DNA from 3 places in the Paenibacillus enshidis genome. Region 3 is predicted to be linked to each of the others. Evidence: riboswitches for the same ligand, from Rfam matches in the RefSeq annotation. Region 3 holds a riboswitch; each other region holds the start of a gene.
What was found. Region 3 has a riboswitch for cyclic di-GMP ahead of ACE41H_RS00940 (helix-turn-helix transcriptional regulator). Riboswitches for the same ligand answer to the same signal wherever they lie in the genome.

Region 1 (5,823 bases), on a different contig from region 3:
TGGATCGGCAATTGGAAGGACGGCACAGCATCGGGTCGCTGCTATATCATATTGCGCTTATTGAGGCGGATTGGCTGTATATCGAGGTGCTTGAAGCCAGCGAATATGAACCGGAAATCCGTACTCTTTTTCTGCAGGATGACAGGTTGGAGAACGGTTCTCTGGTCCATGTTGAAGGCCATACCATGGAACAGCATCTTCACCGTCTGCAAGCGGTCCGCGACAGGCTGCTCTTTCATTTTAAAGGCATGGACATAACGGACTGGAGAACCCCAAGGCAGCTTGAAGCCTATGACGTAACTCCGGAATGGGTTATTTATCATTTGGTCGAGCATGAGGCGCATCACAGAGGGCAAATCTTTGAGCTTTTGCGAAATTTGCAGTCAGATCGGGACAAGGCATAATAACACCCAAACCGCCTGCAGTAGGCGGTTTTCACATTTTTTTGTATATGTTCAATGCCTCGGAGAGGAACTTTGTGTCATAACCCGTTTTCTGGTGGATTCTAGTACACCATTGTTCTATAGATTCTGCTTCAGGCTCGTTGAATAATCCTTCGGTTGTGCTCAGAAAGCTTTCCCAGTCATAAAATTCCCAATGGGCGGTTTCATGCTTATAGGGAACTCTGCATTCCAATAAAGGCCTCTTCTTAATTGTATTTTGCGAGATTTCGGCTGCTTGCCAAAACTCATGGATTGGGATAGAGGCAAGATGAAAGCTTTGCTCGCTGCTCTTTCCGTTTGGCCTATGGTATAGAACGGTGAATAAATCTCCAGCCGATTGCACTTGTATCTCTGCCGCAGGAAAGAAGCCTGTTAATCTCTCATCAGTATAATCTTCGCTATCGGCATCTACCAGCACCGGATTGAGCCACTGATCTCCCAAATCGCAAAGATAGCGGTGCCCTTCCTCATTTTTCGCAATGATGGCAACATGTGCATTCGGTGTACCCAAATCATGGCCGATCGGATAGGCTTCAATTCCCTCTTTTTCAAACTCATGCAGCAGCCACAAAGCGAGGTCAAAGCAATTGCCTGTAATACCATACTGCTCGTGATGCTCCTTCATTTGAGCTACTTCTCTTTGCTTTATCCCGGAATTCTTTTGAAAGTACCATGCTTTTGTTAAGGTTTCCATCGGGAAATGATCGAATTTTCTCCATACGCTCAAAATATCCTTGGTAGCAAAAATACGCCATTCTCCTTTCACAGGGGCTCGTATTCAAAAGGACTGCTCCTCAGCAGGAAGAAACAGTCCTTGGATAAATACATTATACAGCTTCCCCGGTGGGGGCGTCTTTGTCTTTTCTGGCGAGCAGCAGGCTCCAGCCTGTCAAAATTACAGCCCCGACCACCATTAGACCGCCGATCCATGAAGTGTGGATAAGTCCCGGACCGTCCACGATGATGCCGCCCAAGTAAGCGCCAAGAGCGATCCCACCGTTAAAGGCCGCGATATTGATTGCGGAAGCGACATCCACGGCTTGCGGCACAAAACGCTGGGCAAGGTTCACGACGTACACCTGAAGACCGGGCACATTCATGAAGGCGAACAGGCCCATCAAAAGAATCGTAATCAGGCCGGCCACTTTAAATGGGGCCGTGAAGAACAGAATAAACAGGACCACCGCCTGAATAATAAACATATACAGCAGCGCCGAAAGCGGCTTGCGGTTGGCGGCCTTGCCGCCGATGATGTTGCCGATGGCAATCGCAAGGCCGTACAGAAGCAGAATGAAAGCTACGGTTGTCTCTCCAAAGCCGGTAATATCATGCAGCAGGGGAGACAGGTAGGTAAAGACGACAAAGGTGCCTCCGTATCCGAGAGCCGTAATCAGAAAAGCAAGCAGCAGCCGTCCGTTGGTAATCAGCTTGATCTGATCCCGTACCGGAGTTTTGCCCCCCTTCCGCAGATTGCCTGGAACGAGAATCAAGTTGGCGATCAGGGCCATAATACCGATCACTGCTATGGTTATAAAGGCTGCACGCCAGCCCAGTTGCTGTCCGAGAAACGTACCGAAGGGCACCCCGGTAATCGTGGCCACGGTCAAGCCGGAAAACATGATGGCGATGGCGCTTGCCCGCCGATTTTCCGGCACAAGGTCAGCCGCAATGGTTGAACCGATGGACATAAATACGCCGTGCGAGAAAGCAGAAATGACCCGTGCCGCAAGCAGTATGCCGATTCCACTAGAGAAGGCTGCAAGTGAATTGCCGGCAATGAACACGATCATAATCCAGATCAGCAGCGTTTTTCTTGGTATTCCTGAAGTTAAAGAGGTTAATACCGGAGCGCCGAACGTAACGCCCAACGCATATAAAGTGACCGTTAATCCGGTCATGGTTACAGATATATTCAAGTCTTCAGCGATAAGGGGAAGCAATCCCACGCTGATGAACTCCGTTGTCCCAATCGCAAAGGCACTGATGGCCAAAGCCAGCAGCGACAGAGTACTGCGTTTATTGTCCGACGACATGTTCAGTTCCACTCCTATTTTTATATTTTAGCCGGCCGGCAAATGCTATTATGGATGCTTCGCGTGAAAAAGAATAGTACGTACTTTGAAGTACTATAGGTACTTCCAGGTACCTACTAGGAAGGGAGCGGGAGGAAAGAAGACGCAGATCACGGAAAAAGCCGGAGTCCTGAGTTACAGGAATCCGGCTCTTCCGTGTGCAGATGATTTAAGTGCATGTTCCGAAGCAGCGGCATTAAACCTCGACTGCTTGACCGTCTTGTTCAATATGCTTTTCGCCCCATGCGCACATGGCATCCAGGACAGGCTTCAGGGACCAGCCGTAGTCGGTCAGGGAATACACCACCTTGGGCGGAACCTGCTCGAAGATTTGCCTTTTCACAAGTCCATCCTCTTCCAGCTCCCGCAGCTGCTGTGTGAGCATCTTCTGCGTAATACTAGGCATCAGTCTTTTCAACTCGCTGGTCCGTTTATCGCCTTTATCCAGATGACACAAAATGACTGCCTTCCATTTGCCGCCCATCACCTCAAGCGTTGCTTCGACTGGGATATTGTAAGCCATATGTTTACCTCCTGAAAAATGAATGATAAGTGGGATACTTTGGTTTTTATAGAATCTGAACGTGTATAGGTTCTTTCAGAAATGTACATATCCATTAAGGAACTACAATCTATGATAACACTACAATAGAAAAAGTAAACAAGAGTGATGAATAGCGTTTTTTGCGGTAAGATGTCGAAAAAACAGAAAAAATATATTATATTATTTTAAGTGGAGGATCCACCATTTATGTCAAGGGCAAACTTGCCGAAAGGCAAGGACGCAAAGCTGCAGGCCTAAGGATGCAATTAGGGATCTATGGCGGCTGAGCTACCTTAAATTCGGAGGGAGAAATAACAGGGTGAGCAGTATTTATCAATCGGATGTGGAATTTGTATACAAAAGTAGAGAAATCAAGCTTGAGGAGTGCCGAATTACTTGCGAAACGGGGACAAGGCCTACGATTGGAGATTTTTCTGACAAGTTCAAAGAATACGGCGTTGAGGTGAGACTGTATGATTTATACAGCATGACATTTAAACCCGTTGACCCGTTGAATACAGATATCATATCGATCCGGGTGATCCGGACATTCCAAATACGTTAACGCTTAAAGCACTGGAGGGATTGCTTCCGGTGCTTTTTCATTTTCCAGCGGTCTTCAAAAGATATTCACAAGTTTAGGTTAAACAGAAATGGTGAAATTAATAGGCAAGGGGATTCATACATATTCGGAGTGGTATAATTCCGGTATAACTTGGGCGACGGAGGGACATGCCTTGAAAACCGTTTTGGTGGTAGATGATGAACAGAAAATTCGCGAGGTACTGGCTTCTTATTTGCAGAAGGAGCATTTTCACGTACTGGAATGTGCGAGCGGTGAGGAAGCGTTGGCTGTACTGCGCAGCCAGCGGGTTGATCTGCTCATCTTGGATCTGATGCTGCCCGGCATGGAAGGGGAGACCGTCTGCCGGGAGGTGCGCAAATTCAGTTCCGTACCGATTCTCATGCTGACCGCAAAAATAGCCCAGGCGGACCGTATCAGCGGGTTGTCCATCGGGGCCGATGACTATATGATCAAACCCTTTGACCCGAATGAGGTGGTTGCCAGAGTACAGGCGATCTTGCGCCGGACAGATGATTCGCAGCTATTGGCGGACGTCATCTCTTTTAATAACGGGCATCTCCGCATCGATTCGCTGAAAAATCAGGTATACCACTATTCGGAGCCGCTCAGCCTTACACCAAGTGAGTATAAGCTGTTGCTTCTGCTCGCCAAATATCCGCAGCGCCGCTTTCCGCGGGAGGAGCTGGTCGACAGGGTGATGGGTCTCGGGTTTGATGGGGATATCCGCATTATCGATCAGCATGTCAAAAATGTACGGCAAAAGATCGAGCAAGATCCCCGCAATCCGCGCTACATTCTTACGGTGTACGGCTTTGGCTACCGGTTTGGCGGTGAGGGCTGATGTTTAACCGGCTGTATATCCGGCTGGCCGTGACTATCGTTGGCATGGCCGCAGGCATCGTTGCCATTTTTGCCGTGATCAGCATGTTTGCCGCTCATTATCATATCTCGATGTATATGGATCAGGTCTCACTGGCAGGTAAAAGACTGTCTCCATTGATGGATCATTTGGAGAGCGCCCTCCTTCAGTCGATCCTGCTGACAGGTTTGTTTTCCCTGCTGCTGGCGTTCATTATCGGCGTTTATTTTGCGAAACGCATCTCCCGCCCGCTGGTCCATATGAAACAGGCTGCCGAATGGATCAGCAGGGGCAGTCTGGACGTACGTGTCAACACGGAAGGCAGGGATGAAATCGCGGAGCTTGGGGCCTCCCTGAATCGGCTGTCCAAACAACTACAGAAACAGCAGTCGCTGCGCATGTCCATGTCCCAGGACATCGCTCATGAGCTGCGCACGCCGCTGACGACGCTAAAGAGCCACATGAGGGCCTTGCAGGACGGGGTCTGGGAGCCAACGCCCGCGCGGATTCACTCCTGTCTGGAAGAAGTGGAGCGTTTGATCCAACTCGTCAGTGAGCTGGAGGAGTTGAATGTAATGGATTCGCCGGAATTCCAGCTTTCACGGAAAGAAGAGAGTCTGCGGATCGTTGTCGGAAAGGCTGCTGCACTGATGGAAGCCACTTTTCTTGAGAAAGGGGTGCGGCTCCGGTACGAGGGCATTTCAGATGTCAGGTTGCTTATGGATGTGGACCGGATGAAGCAGATTCTCGTGAATCTGCTGACCAACGCCCTTCACCATACGCCTGCCGGGGGGGCTGTCAGCGTCCGGGAACGTAAGGAAAAAGGGGCGGTTTACCTCGTCATTAGCGATACGGGATCAGGGATTTCAGCGGAGGATCTGCCGTATATTTTTGAAAGGTTTTACCGTGGGGATAAGTCGAGGAATAGGCAGACAGGCGGAAGCGGCATGGGACTAGCGATTGTGAAAAAGCTGGTGGAGGCCCATGACGGCGAGGTGTGGGCGCAAAGCGATAACAGCGGGGCCCGTTTTTATATTCGGTTGCCCATGTGATATTTTCATAAAGTCTTCAGAGGTACTGGATCCATCATTCGGGCAACGGGCCTGTTTGAGAACTGTGTAATTCATTTGCGTAAGGAACCATTGCAGAGACGTGGTTTGTGAAAATAGCTTTGCATGTTTATTGGGTCAGCCAGAAAATTTCGGCTGGCACTTTACAGTTTTACTGCAGAAATCATGTGTTCAATTCAGTAGAATCTTCTTCATATTGTTTGATAGGACATTGTTAGTGGTTCTAATTGATCATGTATACGGAAAAAA
Region 2 (5,823 bases), on a different contig from region 3:
ACAACAAGCCTATCGAACACAAATCTCACCTTTTAAAAAAGCAATTTCAAATCATCTATTGTAATTTCTAAGGAGGACTATAGCCGATTTGATAAAAATTCGGTGCTTATCAGTACTAAAATTATCTCCCTTTTAGTTCATTCTCCAATTATTTTCTTGGGATATTCTTTAACTGATTTAAATGTTAGAAAAATCATTCAGGATTTTTCGACATCGCTCACTTCGTCAGAAATAAAGAGAATGAGTTCTCGGATAATTATTGTTGATCGAGTGGAAGGGATGCAGGAATTGTTGGAGAGGACGGTATATGATAAAGAATTAGGGTGTGAGTACACGGTAATTCAAACCGACAATTTCACTGAATTGTACGAGAAAACAGTTCAGATTAACCAAGGGGTATCCCCTTCAGAAGTTAGGCGTTTCCAGCAAGTTATAAAAAAATTAATTGTTGATAGTGGAAAAAAAGGGAGCTTAAATACTTTGTTGATTGCGCCAGAGCAATTAGAGGAGCTCGAAAAAAGAATAGGTGACGAGAAACTTGTAGTAGCTTTAGGTGACGCAACTTATATATTCCGGACACCAGATCTAATTTCATATGTGGAGGATTATATTTTTAATAAAAACGAGATACCTACTGAAATTGCACTTAGATATGTTGCGAGTCAGGGTAACACTGCTAAGATACCATTCTTCAGGCATGTTGAAATGGTTGATATTGATAAGACTGGTCTTAATGCAGTGGAGAAAGAGAAGATTAAGCAACGAATTGAACGATATCACGATTTAAATAGTTGTACTAGCGGAATTAATGCGTCTTATACAATAAGAATGAACTCGATTGAGGAAATACTTTCCTGCTGCTATAAAGAGCCAAAAGAACAGGACATTATCGCTTACAACATACATAGGCTAGCTAGGGATCAGATCGAAGCATATATTAAGAGGAAAATTGAAGTCGCGAAAGAGATTGGAGCAGGAAGTTTAAGTACTTCAATGCGGAGGTTGCTACTGGCATTCGATTATATATGCTCAAATTAAAAGAGGCCATCGCTGAACCACCGAAGTGATTGCCAATGACCCCTTGAATCTAACCCAATTATACATGATACCATGATTAATATCAATGGTTCATCGTCTATTGGGTCATGGTTAAAATGCACTTATGGCCAGAAAAGTATTCATCCTTGCACTTTATACCAAATTTAGGGAAAATAGTTTGGTGATACATCTTTTCTCAAACGTTGCTCATGCTTAAGAAGCCATTCCTTTCGCCATAAGCCGCCCGCATAGCCGGTTAACTTCCCGTTTGTACCAATAATTCGGTGACAAGGGATGACAATGCTTAATTTGTTTTTACCGTTTGCACTGCCGACCGCTCGTATGGCCTTTTCATTGCCAATGGAAACAGCAATATCTTTGTAGGACCATGTTTGTGCGTAGGGTACTGTTTTTAAAGAATTCCAGACTGTTTTTTGAAATTCGGTACCTTCATATATATAAGGAAATGTAAATTCAGTGCGCGTGCCTTTAAAATATTCATCAAGCTGATCATGGCAAAGCTTCAAAGCCTGGGGAGTTTCGTCATGGATAGCATTTATGATGTGATCCCGTTCTGTGAACAGGATAGAGTATACAGCTTGATCTGTTCCTTGTATTTCAATCATTCCAATGGGTGATTGGTAATCTAATATATGCAGTCTGCTCATATAAGGACCTCCAAGATAAAAGGTAGGCAGGCTCTCCAGCCTGCCGGTTAGAGTTCTTTGCTCATCTTACGAAACTCGCTTGGCGAGCAGCCTTTTAAGCTTCGAAACACTTTGTAAAAATTAGAGAGACTTTGAAAGCCAACCTCATAACCAATTTCAAGATTGGTCATACTGGTCGTTTGAAGAAGCTGTACGGCTTTATCGATGCGCACTTTGTCCAAAAAAGTACGTGGAGTCTCTGATGTTTCTTTTTTAAATAGCCTTTCAAGATAAAAGGGACTTAGACCGACCTGTTCCGCAACATCATTCAGCTTCAAATTTTGTTTATATTGATTCACTAAAATCGTCGTAATACTTTTAACGAATTCACTATGAGGAGAATGCTCAACCTCGGGCTGGCATCTTTTGCACGCACGATAGCCAGCCTTTTCAACTTCACTGATATTATGGTAAAACTCAACGTTTATTTTTTTGGGTTTTCTGGACCTGCAGGAAGGACGGCAGTAGATTTTCGTTGTTTTCACAGCTGTATAAAATAATCCATCATATCTCCGGTCGCAGGCAATGATTTTTTCCCACATCTCGTCAAATGAAAGATTTATACTGGTCATCACTTAATCGCCTTCCCTCCCAGTCTAGTTTTCATACTAAATGTAATGTATCCTGTGACTCCCATAATTCCTGAATGACCGACATTTTGCTTCCCCCTTCTGTTTATTGTAACTCATTTTATCAAGGAGGCTTTATTATTTCGTCCTCATTCTTGCTCTTATGGTCTGAGAGAGAATCGAAAAAGATCATCGAATGGGCGCAGAAATCAATGAATCTTGTAAATTTTCTCTTGATAGAAATAGAGATGTCTGGTAAGATAGTCTCACAAAAGCTACTCACGATAACGGCAAACTTGTCGAAAGGCGAGGACGCAAAGCTATAGGGCCTAATTGACGATATGTCAGATGGCAGCCAGCTACCGAAAAGAAGACGCTTTTTTTGTTTTCATTGGACAAAAATATATTGATATCTGGAAACTCTAGCACGATAACGGCAAACTTGTCGAAAGACTGGGACGCAAAGCTACAGGGCCTTCTTGACGTTATGTCAATGGCAGCCTGGCTACCGAAGGGAGTTTACAGTATGCGCAACGCAATATTCGCGATTGTAGGACTTTTTGCGTTATTATTGTGGGCTCCATTAGTACAAGCTACCCAATCTCAAAATTGGCTGGGCTTGGAACAGCTGGACCGTGGTGTGATCGTTATTCGATATGACGTGAAAGCCGGCATGAAGACAAAGCTCATGATTGCAAAAGGTCAGGACAAATATACATATATGCTTTTGCCGAACAAACGTCAGGAAGCATTTCCGCTGCAGATGGGCAACGGTGATTATATGGTTACCGTACTGGAACAGATCAGCGGTACCAAATACAAGATCGTTCAGGAAGCGCCTGTTACGCTTCAACTGACGAACAATAGCAAAGTGTTTCTGGGCTCTGTACAAAATATCAATTGGAGCGAACAGGACAAGGTCGCTCAGCTTGCAAAGAAGCTGACCAGGTCCGCTCAATCTGACGAGGAAAAAGTGCAGGCTATTTATGAATATGTTGTGGGTACGATCAGATACGACAAGGCACTTGCAACCAGTGATCTGACGGATTACCTTCCCGATATCAACCGTACGATTACCGGACAGAAAGGGATGTGCTACGACTATGCCTCCCTATTCGCTTCCATGCTGCGGAGCATCGGTATTCCAGCCAAGCTAGATATGGGAACATCGGAATACGTCGATGTTTACCACGCCTGGAACGAAGTTTATTTGAACGGGAAGTGGGTAACCATTGATACAACGGTCGATGCGGGCTGGAAAGCCAGCGGGGCTGATTTTAAAATGATTAAAGACGCCGCTCGTTATTCAGTATCCAAGTATTACTAAAATAGTATACATTCAATCTAAGCTTTGGACAAATGTCCAAGGCTTATTCGAGTTTGTAGAGAAATTGTAGAGATCGGGCAGTTATAATGCAAGAAGCCCATTTGGTTCTGGTGGGAAAAACAGGGACAATGAATCGTGCGCCATTAGAAATATGCGGAGGTGATGGACTGGACGGTCTCAACGGCATACAATTCAATGGAGTATAGATAATCTGATTTGCGCACGGCAGCAGGATCGGAACCGAACATTACGAGGGTGATGTAGAGACTGAGGGAGAGATTATGAAGAAAAAAGTTAGTGGAATCGTTGTGGCGCTGCTGCTTCTGCTTCAATCGCTGTTTGGTGTATCCGCCTGGACGGCCAATGCCAATGCGGCAAATGCATCGGCAAGCGTGCAGGAATCCGTGTATGGAGAGACGGAAGACGTTGGAGTCACGGATGACGTCTATATCCCACCAGCGCCGGTCAACAATACGGACAACATTTTAACAAAAGTGGTATTAACCGACTTGGACGGTAACGTGATCGATGCGGTATATAATCCGGACAGCACCCTGGACATCGGTAAGGCTGTCAATCTCAGCTACGAATGGGAGCTTCCGAACAATCACGGCTACAAGGACGGGGATACTTTTACCTTCGAGCTGCCAAAGCAGTTTGAAATTTTCACGGACATTGAAGCACCGCTCGTGGCCGATCAAGACGAAGTTGGCAGATTTACCGTCGATCGCAGCGGGAAGGTTGTCATGACCTTCAACGGTTATGTAGAGAGCCATTCCAATGTAAGCGGCATGCTGGAAATTCGTACGGAATTTACGAAGGAAACCATTAAGGGGAGCACGGAAGTCATCATCGCCATTCCGGTAAAAAGCGGAGTGCAGACCGTTATCGTGAATCTGAAGCCGCAGGGTGGAAAGCTGATTGATAAGCAGGGAAAAGCGATTGGCAAAGACCGGATTGATTGGACGGTTCAGGTCAACAAGTCGCTGGATAAAATCAAGCATGCGGTCATCACTGATACGATGCCTGAAGGCTCGGAGCTTATCGCCGACTCTGTGGAGGTGTACCGCCTGCAAGTTAACGGCGATGGCTCGACGGTCCTTGGCGAAAAGGTAGGGGCCGACAAGTATACAGTCGAAACGAACGGCGGTGCCAAACTGGAGCTTGCTTTCCAGGATGAAACGATCAGCAAAGCCTATGAGATTCGTTATTCGGCGAAGCTTGCCGGCGAGCAAACGCGTTTTGAGAACACTGCTGTACTGTCTGGCGATGGGATGGAAGATGCCAAATCGACCGCTACGGTAACGGTAGACCGCGGTAAGTTTTTGGATAAGTCATATCGCCAGGATAAGGACACTGGAATTATTACCTGGACCGTGAAATACAATTTCAACGAGAAGAAGATTCCGAGTGATCAAGCGGTTATCACGGATGAATTCAGTGCGATTCATACATTGGTTGCCGATTCGTTGAAGGTGTATAAAGGGAATTCGACGAAGGCCGAAGATCAGCTTTCACCGGATGAATACACCTTTACACCGACAGGTACGAACGGATTTACGTTGCAATTCAAGAGGGATATCGATTCTCCGTATACAATCGTTTATCAAACGAAGCCAGTCGACCGGACGAGCGCTGACGGGCAGCAGGTGAAGAATAAAGTCGTATCGGGTGATACGTCCAAGGAAGTAACCGCTCCGGCCCAAGGAATTCGAGCTCTGGTAAAGGGCGTTTGGAACGTCGACTTTGCCAACAAAACAGCGAAGTGGCTTATTACGGTTAATGGTGATAAAAAGCCGGACGGCACCAAGTACAGTATGGAGAATGTAGTCATCAAGGATACGTTCCCACAAGGCGGCCTCGATTTCATTCCAGATTCAGTGATCGTAAAAGCGGACGGGAAAGTTGTTCCGGCAAGTGATTATAGGGTTGAGTACGATAACGCACGCAGCGGTTTTGATATCACTTTCTCCAAGACCATTGACACCACGTATACAATTGAGTATCAAACCAAGTTTAATATCGATTGGCTGGAGAGCAGCAATAAGGATTACATGAACAGAGCCATCATGACATGGAGCGAGAACGGCGAAGCAAGAGGGCCGATTCAGCGGGATGCGAGCTTCTCTTCCGACGATTATACGAGAAATAACGGCGGTAAAGACGGCAGCTACGATCCTGT
Region 3 (5,823 bases):
GTCAGCATGACATTAATCAGTTGGTTCCATTTTTCCAAAGGGAAATCCTCTACCTTGTCAATATGCTGCAAGCCTGCATTGTTGACCAGAACATGGACATTTCCCCGCTCTGCGATCACCTGTTGGACAAAAAGCTGTACTGATTCCGGGTCTCCAACGTTTACTTCGTAACCTTTTGCCCGGTCTCCAATATCTTTCGCACGGCCAACCGCACTTTCCGCGTTCAAATCACCGATCGCGACGAAGTCACCATTTTTAACAAATGCTTCGGCAATAGAATAGCCAATGCCGCGAGCGGCGCCTGTGACGATAACTGTTCTTTCCCCATGGAATGGCATTGCATATCCCTCATTTCTTAATAAATAGCCGTGCAGGCAATTACCAAACAATGTGTAATACGAAGCTCTAAGCTGCTTTTCAATATTCTGTTACATAGAATTATAAAATTCTACTGAAATAAAAGAAGTCCCCAAAATTGGGTATTTCTTTTATTCACTAATTGAGGAATCATGGAGATGTCTGTCAGAATATTTAAGGGAGGCCATTCATGATGAGTAGGAAGAGAGTGGCTGTTATCACTGGAGGAATACCATAAAACGATTAGTATAAATCAGCATGCTGTGGCTTATGAAATTCTCGCAGCAGGCAAGAAAATGATTGAACTGAACAAGAGGGGCATCATCATTAACAACCCATCTGTACTCGGATATTTGGCTAGCCCCGGAACCTTTCCTTATCACGTGAGCAAAGGAGCAGTCAACATGATGATAAAATCTGTGGCGCTCGAATACACCCCTTACGGGATCAGAGTCGTTGCAGTAGCACCAGGCTTCGTTGATACGGACCTACTCCAGGAATTCAGAGACTTGGGAATCATAGATCAGATTAAAGCCAAAAGTATGAGCAACAAATTGATTGATCCAAAGCAAATAGCTGATGCTGTATATATGATTTCATTGGAGGAAGCCAGAGCTATTAACGGGAGTGTTGTCATGCTTGACGACGGATATGCCTCCTTTAAATAGGAGTGCTGTTGTTTTGGTGTATGTAGAACTGATAGCTCCCCTCCTCCTAAGCGCTATGAAAATTTCTTAAGAAATGCCCCTTTATGATTGACACTCGTTTTGGCATAGATTTTTTTGATAAACGTACGAACCGTACTTTGACTAATCCCACAAATATCCGCAATTTCAGGTACGTTTTTATTTTCCAGCCACCCATAGGCTATTTCTTTTTCACGATTGGTTAATGCATATCGATCAAAGAGAGAATAGGTCAGCTCTTTTTGTAGAAGGGAGTCCTTTTGAGGCAATTTGTCTTCAATATTCCTTGCCAGATGTTCAATGAGGGGCAGTGCGAATGTAACCTCATGAAAATAATGAAAACAAAGGCTTAGATAGCCTATAGTTATATTTTTTATTCGAATAGGTGTACAAACAGAAGACAATTCGGCGAACAATTTGTTGCTATGCTCGTCTCCAATGACGACAGACACCGCTCGATGCTCCATAGATAATGAAATGGCATTGATTCCCGCGTTTTTCATGGCGAATGATGTACCGTTTCTTATATTATTTCTTTCAAAATAACCTTTTAACGAATCGGTACCGCAATAATCGATAACGGTTCCATCCGTATCCGTAATCACAAACAAATAGGGTATCGACAGCATCTCATTCATATTCCGAGTTTCTTCTTGCAGTAAATGCAGAATTTCTTTTCGTTCAATCAACCTCTCTTTTATTTCAGACATACTGAGAATATTAGGAAAATGATCGTTTACTTCAAGTAATATTCTGTGGTCCATTATTCTCCCTTCTCCCCTTTAAGAATAAGTGACTAATAATGAAATCGATCTCCTAATCATCGCCACTGCCGAATCCGGCAGCCATTCGCAAAAATGAAAAAAGCCCCGTCCATATTTTGATAGCCATAACAAAATAGACGGAGGCTCCGTCGTATTCGGCAACTGGCTGGCATAGTAATCTAGGTTTCACCTTAGCCCCTGTAGCTTTGCGTCACCACCTTTCAGTGGGTTTGCTATTGTCGTACGAACAATAAATTTTTAATTATATAGTATAATATATATGCCGTTTTATCGTTTGGGAATAGGACCTTTCTATCAAGTATGACATAATGCGACAATCAATTGTCCCTATTTGAGGCATTTTAGAAAGAAGTTTTTTCGAATTGCGCTGATTGGCAAAACGGTCGAGAACAGAAAGGAGTCCCCCTCCCCTTGAAGACGGTCAGGAATACGGCTCCTCCTGCAATGCCCCCCGCTCATTCATCAATTTTTTTAGCTTCTCTTCCGTGCCTGTATTCGGTGTATAGATACTGCAGCGCAGATCATGCTCACCATAAACCTGCAAAGACGTAAGCTCAAACACCATCTTGCCCGCCTTGGCATGCCTGAATTCGAGATGAACATCCGGCGCGTAGCTCACCTGGCTCTGCTCCCACATCTGTTCAAAATCCGGATAACGATTTTTCATCTCCTCCAGAAAATGATCATACCATTCATCTTCCATGTACTGACCATAGTACGAACGGAACATCGCAAGGTAACCGCTCGCGAAATGCTCCCAATTCACTGCCAGCCTTTTGAATTCCCTGCGTGAAAAGAGCAATTCGATCATATTGCGTTCTTCCCGGGGAATCAGCTCAAAATCAAGAAATACATAAGCAGCCGCCAGGTTCCAGCCCACAATATGACAGGTCCGGTCTGAAATAATCGCCGGACAATAGCGCAGCTCGGTGATGATTTTTTCCAGTGAGGGAGTCATGAGCGGCACTTCTTGTTTTGCCGGATAGGATGCTGACAACCCGCTTTCCAGAGCGAGCGAGAACAGGTATTTTCGCTCGTCAGCCGTCAGCTGGAGCGCTGTGGCTACACAATCCAGTACAGACGGAGACACCTTGATGTCGCGTCCCTGCTCCAGCCATGTATACCAGGTGGTGCTCACCCCTGCCAGCTGTGCCACCTCCTCCCTGCGCAGCCCCGGAGTTCTCCGTCTCGCGCCTCCCGGAAACCCGGCTACTTCGGGAGAAAGCTTGGCACGCTGCGCCTTTAAAAAAGCGGATAAAACCTGCAGCCTCGTTTGCGAATTCATTGGTCTCTCCTTTTTCACAACGATTCATTAAATTATTATGGTACTAATTATACTAGCATAAACTATATCTTGTAATAGGATAAATTTCATGACATTCTATCCCTGATAACAGAATTTGTTCAGTTCAAGGGAGGTTCCTTTTATGGAGAAAGAAAGAGTCGTAATCACAGGCATGGGCGTTATTACGCCGCTGGGCAATAATGTGGAGACGTTCTGGTCCGGCCTTGTACGCGGGAAATCCGGAATTTCGCAAATAGATTCGCTGGATACATCAAAGCAGAAGGTGAAAATGGCGGGGATTGTACATGATTTCGATGCAAATGCGCTTTTTGGCACTAAAGAAGCCCGCAAAATGGACCGCTTCTGCCAGTTCGCTCTGGCGGCTGCGGATGAGGCCCTACAGCAATCAGAACTCAAGCTTGAAGAGATAAATAGGGAGCGGTTCGGGGTGTATGTCGGCTCCGGTACAGGAGGTATTCAAAGCCTGTTGAACCAGAGCGCCGTTCTCGCCGCACGCGGACCGGAACGGATCAGTCCGGTTCTGGTGCCCATGATGATTTCCAATATGGCAGCCGCCATGATCAGCATCAGGTATGGCGCGCTTGGCCCCTCCATGTCGCCGGTGACCGCCTGCTCCATTGGAAACACTGCTATTGGAGAAGCTTTTTTCAATATCCAGGCCGGGCGTTCGGACATCATGATCGCGGGCGGCACAGAGGCGGCCCTAACGGATATTGCCCTGGCCAGCTTTGCCAATGCGACTGCCCTCTCCACCCGCAATGCACAGCCTGAGCGGGCAAGCCGCCCGTTTGACGCGGAACGGGATGGATTCGTCATGGCGGAGGGGGCCGGCATCCTCGTTCTGGAATCCCTCTCCCATGCGCAAAACAGAGGAGCCACCATTCTGGCAGAGGTGATCGGTTACGGGGCGAGTTCAGACGCCTACCATATGGTAGCCACCCCGCCGGACGGACACGGGGCAGCTCGGGCGATGGTTGCTGCATTGTCCGAAGCCGGTATCTCTCCGGAACAGGTGGACGTCATCAGCGCCCATGCCACGAGCACGATGATCGGGGACCGCTCAGAGACCGCCGCGCTCAAGCAAGTGTTCGGAGACCATGCGTACCGTATGCCGGTCACAGCGAACAAGTCCATGACCGGTCATATGCTGGGGGCATCAGGCGCCGTCGAAGCGGTTGCGTTGGTGAAATCTCTGCAGGATGGCATCGTCCCGCCGACCATCAACCTGGAGACGCCTGATCCGGAATGCGACCTTGACTACGTGCCGAATCAGGCACGGCCGGCTGAGCTGATGATCAGCATGTCCAATTCCTTCGGCTTTGGCGGGCATAATTCCGCCATCCTTTTAAGGAAATTCATCCCATAATATATTACACTCAAGGGCCGTCCCGCTGCATGAAAAATGGGACGGCCCTTGAGCATATATATGAAATAAATTACAATATTATAAGTTATATACACATCAAGAAAGAAGGAAACGCCGCTGAAAAACAGATTGCAAATCGCATGGATAACTGTGCTGCTTGTCCTTGTGTTTATGGCTGGATGCACCCAGCGGCCAAACCAGGCCGCGGAAACTGAAACGGGCACCGATACTCCCGGCATTCAGACAGGCTCTGTTCCCGTAGTCTCCCCCGCTCACTGGTCATATGAAGGCGACACCGGACCAGAGCACTGGGGGGATCTGAATGAAGATTTCCTGGCATGCAAATACGGAACACAGCAGTCCCCCATCAACATTAAACGCTCCCAGCTAACGTCCTCGGATGCCATTCAGCCGATAGAGATCCATTACGGCATTGCGGAAGCAAATATACAAAACAACGGACATACGATCCAGGTCAGTCTGAAAGATGCCAACCCTTACATCATGCTGGACGGAAGCAGATTTACGCTTGCCCAGTTCCATTTCCATCACCCGAGCGAACATCAGATTAACGGACAAAATGCGGACATGGAGCTGCATTTTGTCCATCAAAGCGAGGACGGTAAAACTGCGGTGCTTGGTGTTCTGATCAACAATGGCGCTGAAAACAAGGCGTTCGAGAGCATATGGAGCAGCATGCCTGCCAAGGAAACAGAAGAAACGGTTGAATTGGAAGGCACCATTAATCTCGCATCCATGCTTCCGGAAAACCTGCATTCCATCCGTTACAACGGCTCGCTTACAACTCCATCATGCACTGAGGGGGTAAGCTGGATTGTGCTGGACAACCCGATTGAGATGTCGCAAGCGCAAATTGATCAATTTGCAGCCATTTTTCCTGACAATCATCGTCCGGTACAGCCCTTGGGCGAGCGTAAAGTAGTGAGCGAGTAACGATGAAACGTTGAATAGACCTCAAATAACCGGCTTCGAACTTGAGGCCGGCTGTTTGAGGTTTTATGTGTTCTTCCAGGCGTCAAGACCAGCTTCTCCCTTCACAAATAGCTCAATCTCGGCAAAACTCTCCTCCCCGATTTGAATCAGCACGATGGAATACACTCGGCGTGTCAGACTGGACATAAGCCTGTCCCCTGTACTGACGTCAAATTCCTCTCTGTAATCACCTAATTTGTGAAATCCGCTAGACATGTTCATCCATAATGCTCCATTTTTTCTACGTCCATTAACTTTCATTCACCTTCACCCGACCTTCCCGATGTTCTATTTTTTTATCGGCACGCAAGTCGATTTTCATGTGTCTTT

Region 1: another riboswitch for cyclic di-GMP. It lies ahead of ACE41H_RS21990 (hypothetical protein); the one in region 3 lies ahead of ACE41H_RS00940 (helix-turn-helix transcriptional regulator).
Region 2: another riboswitch for cyclic di-GMP. It lies ahead of ACE41H_RS16275 (transglutaminase-like domain-containing protein); the one in region 3 lies ahead of ACE41H_RS00940 (helix-turn-helix transcriptional regulator).

What each region holds. Positions count from the first base shown of each region.
Region 1 covers NZ_JBHHMI010000031.1:36,699-42,521, reverse strand. Annotated here, with positions in the region: gene ACE41H_RS22010 (DinB family protein) at 1-404, shown strand, start outside; gene ACE41H_RS22005 (hypothetical protein) at 436-1,191, opposite strand; gene ACE41H_RS22000 (MFS transporter) at 1,271-2,476, opposite strand; gene ACE41H_RS21995 (winged helix-turn-helix transcriptional regulator) at 2,712-3,038, opposite strand; cyclic di-GMP riboswitch class I at 3,265-3,355, shown strand; gene ACE41H_RS21990 (hypothetical protein) at 3,379-3,624, shown strand; gene ACE41H_RS21985 (response regulator) at 3,797-4,486, shown strand; gene ACE41H_RS21980 (sensor histidine kinase) at 4,486-5,556, shown strand.
Region 2 covers NZ_JBHHMI010000014.1:102,395-108,217, reverse strand. Annotated here, with positions in the region: gene ACE41H_RS16300 (SIR2 family protein) at 1-64, shown strand, start outside; partial or broken gene ACE41H_RS16295 (hypothetical protein) at 103-165, shown strand; gene ACE41H_RS16290 (hypothetical protein) at 292-1,038, shown strand; gene ACE41H_RS16285 (methylated-DNA--[protein]-cysteine S-methyltransferase) at 1,203-1,706, opposite strand; gene ACE41H_RS16280 (bifunctional transcriptional activator/DNA repair enzyme AdaA) at 1,754-2,317, opposite strand; cyclic di-GMP riboswitch class I at 2,594-2,681, shown strand; cyclic di-GMP riboswitch class I at 2,740-2,827, shown strand; gene ACE41H_RS16275 (transglutaminase-like domain-containing protein) at 2,841-3,641, shown strand; gene ACE41H_RS16270 (collagen binding domain-containing protein) at 3,923-5,823, shown strand, end outside.
Region 3 covers NZ_JBHHMI010000001.1:222,148-227,970, reverse strand. Annotated here, with positions in the region: gene ACE41H_RS00950 (3-hydroxybutyrate dehydrogenase) at 1-338, opposite strand, end outside; partial or broken gene ACE41H_RS00945 (SDR family NAD(P)-dependent oxidoreductase) at 576-1,025, shown strand; gene ACE41H_RS00940 (helix-turn-helix transcriptional regulator) at 1,079-1,807, opposite strand; cyclic di-GMP riboswitch class I at 1,962-2,052, opposite strand; gene ACE41H_RS00935 (helix-turn-helix transcriptional regulator) at 2,250-3,113, opposite strand; gene fabF (beta-ketoacyl-ACP synthase II) at 3,256-4,500, shown strand; gene ACE41H_RS00925 (carbonic anhydrase) at 4,630-5,454, shown strand; gene ACE41H_RS00920 (hypothetical protein) at 5,518-5,715, opposite strand.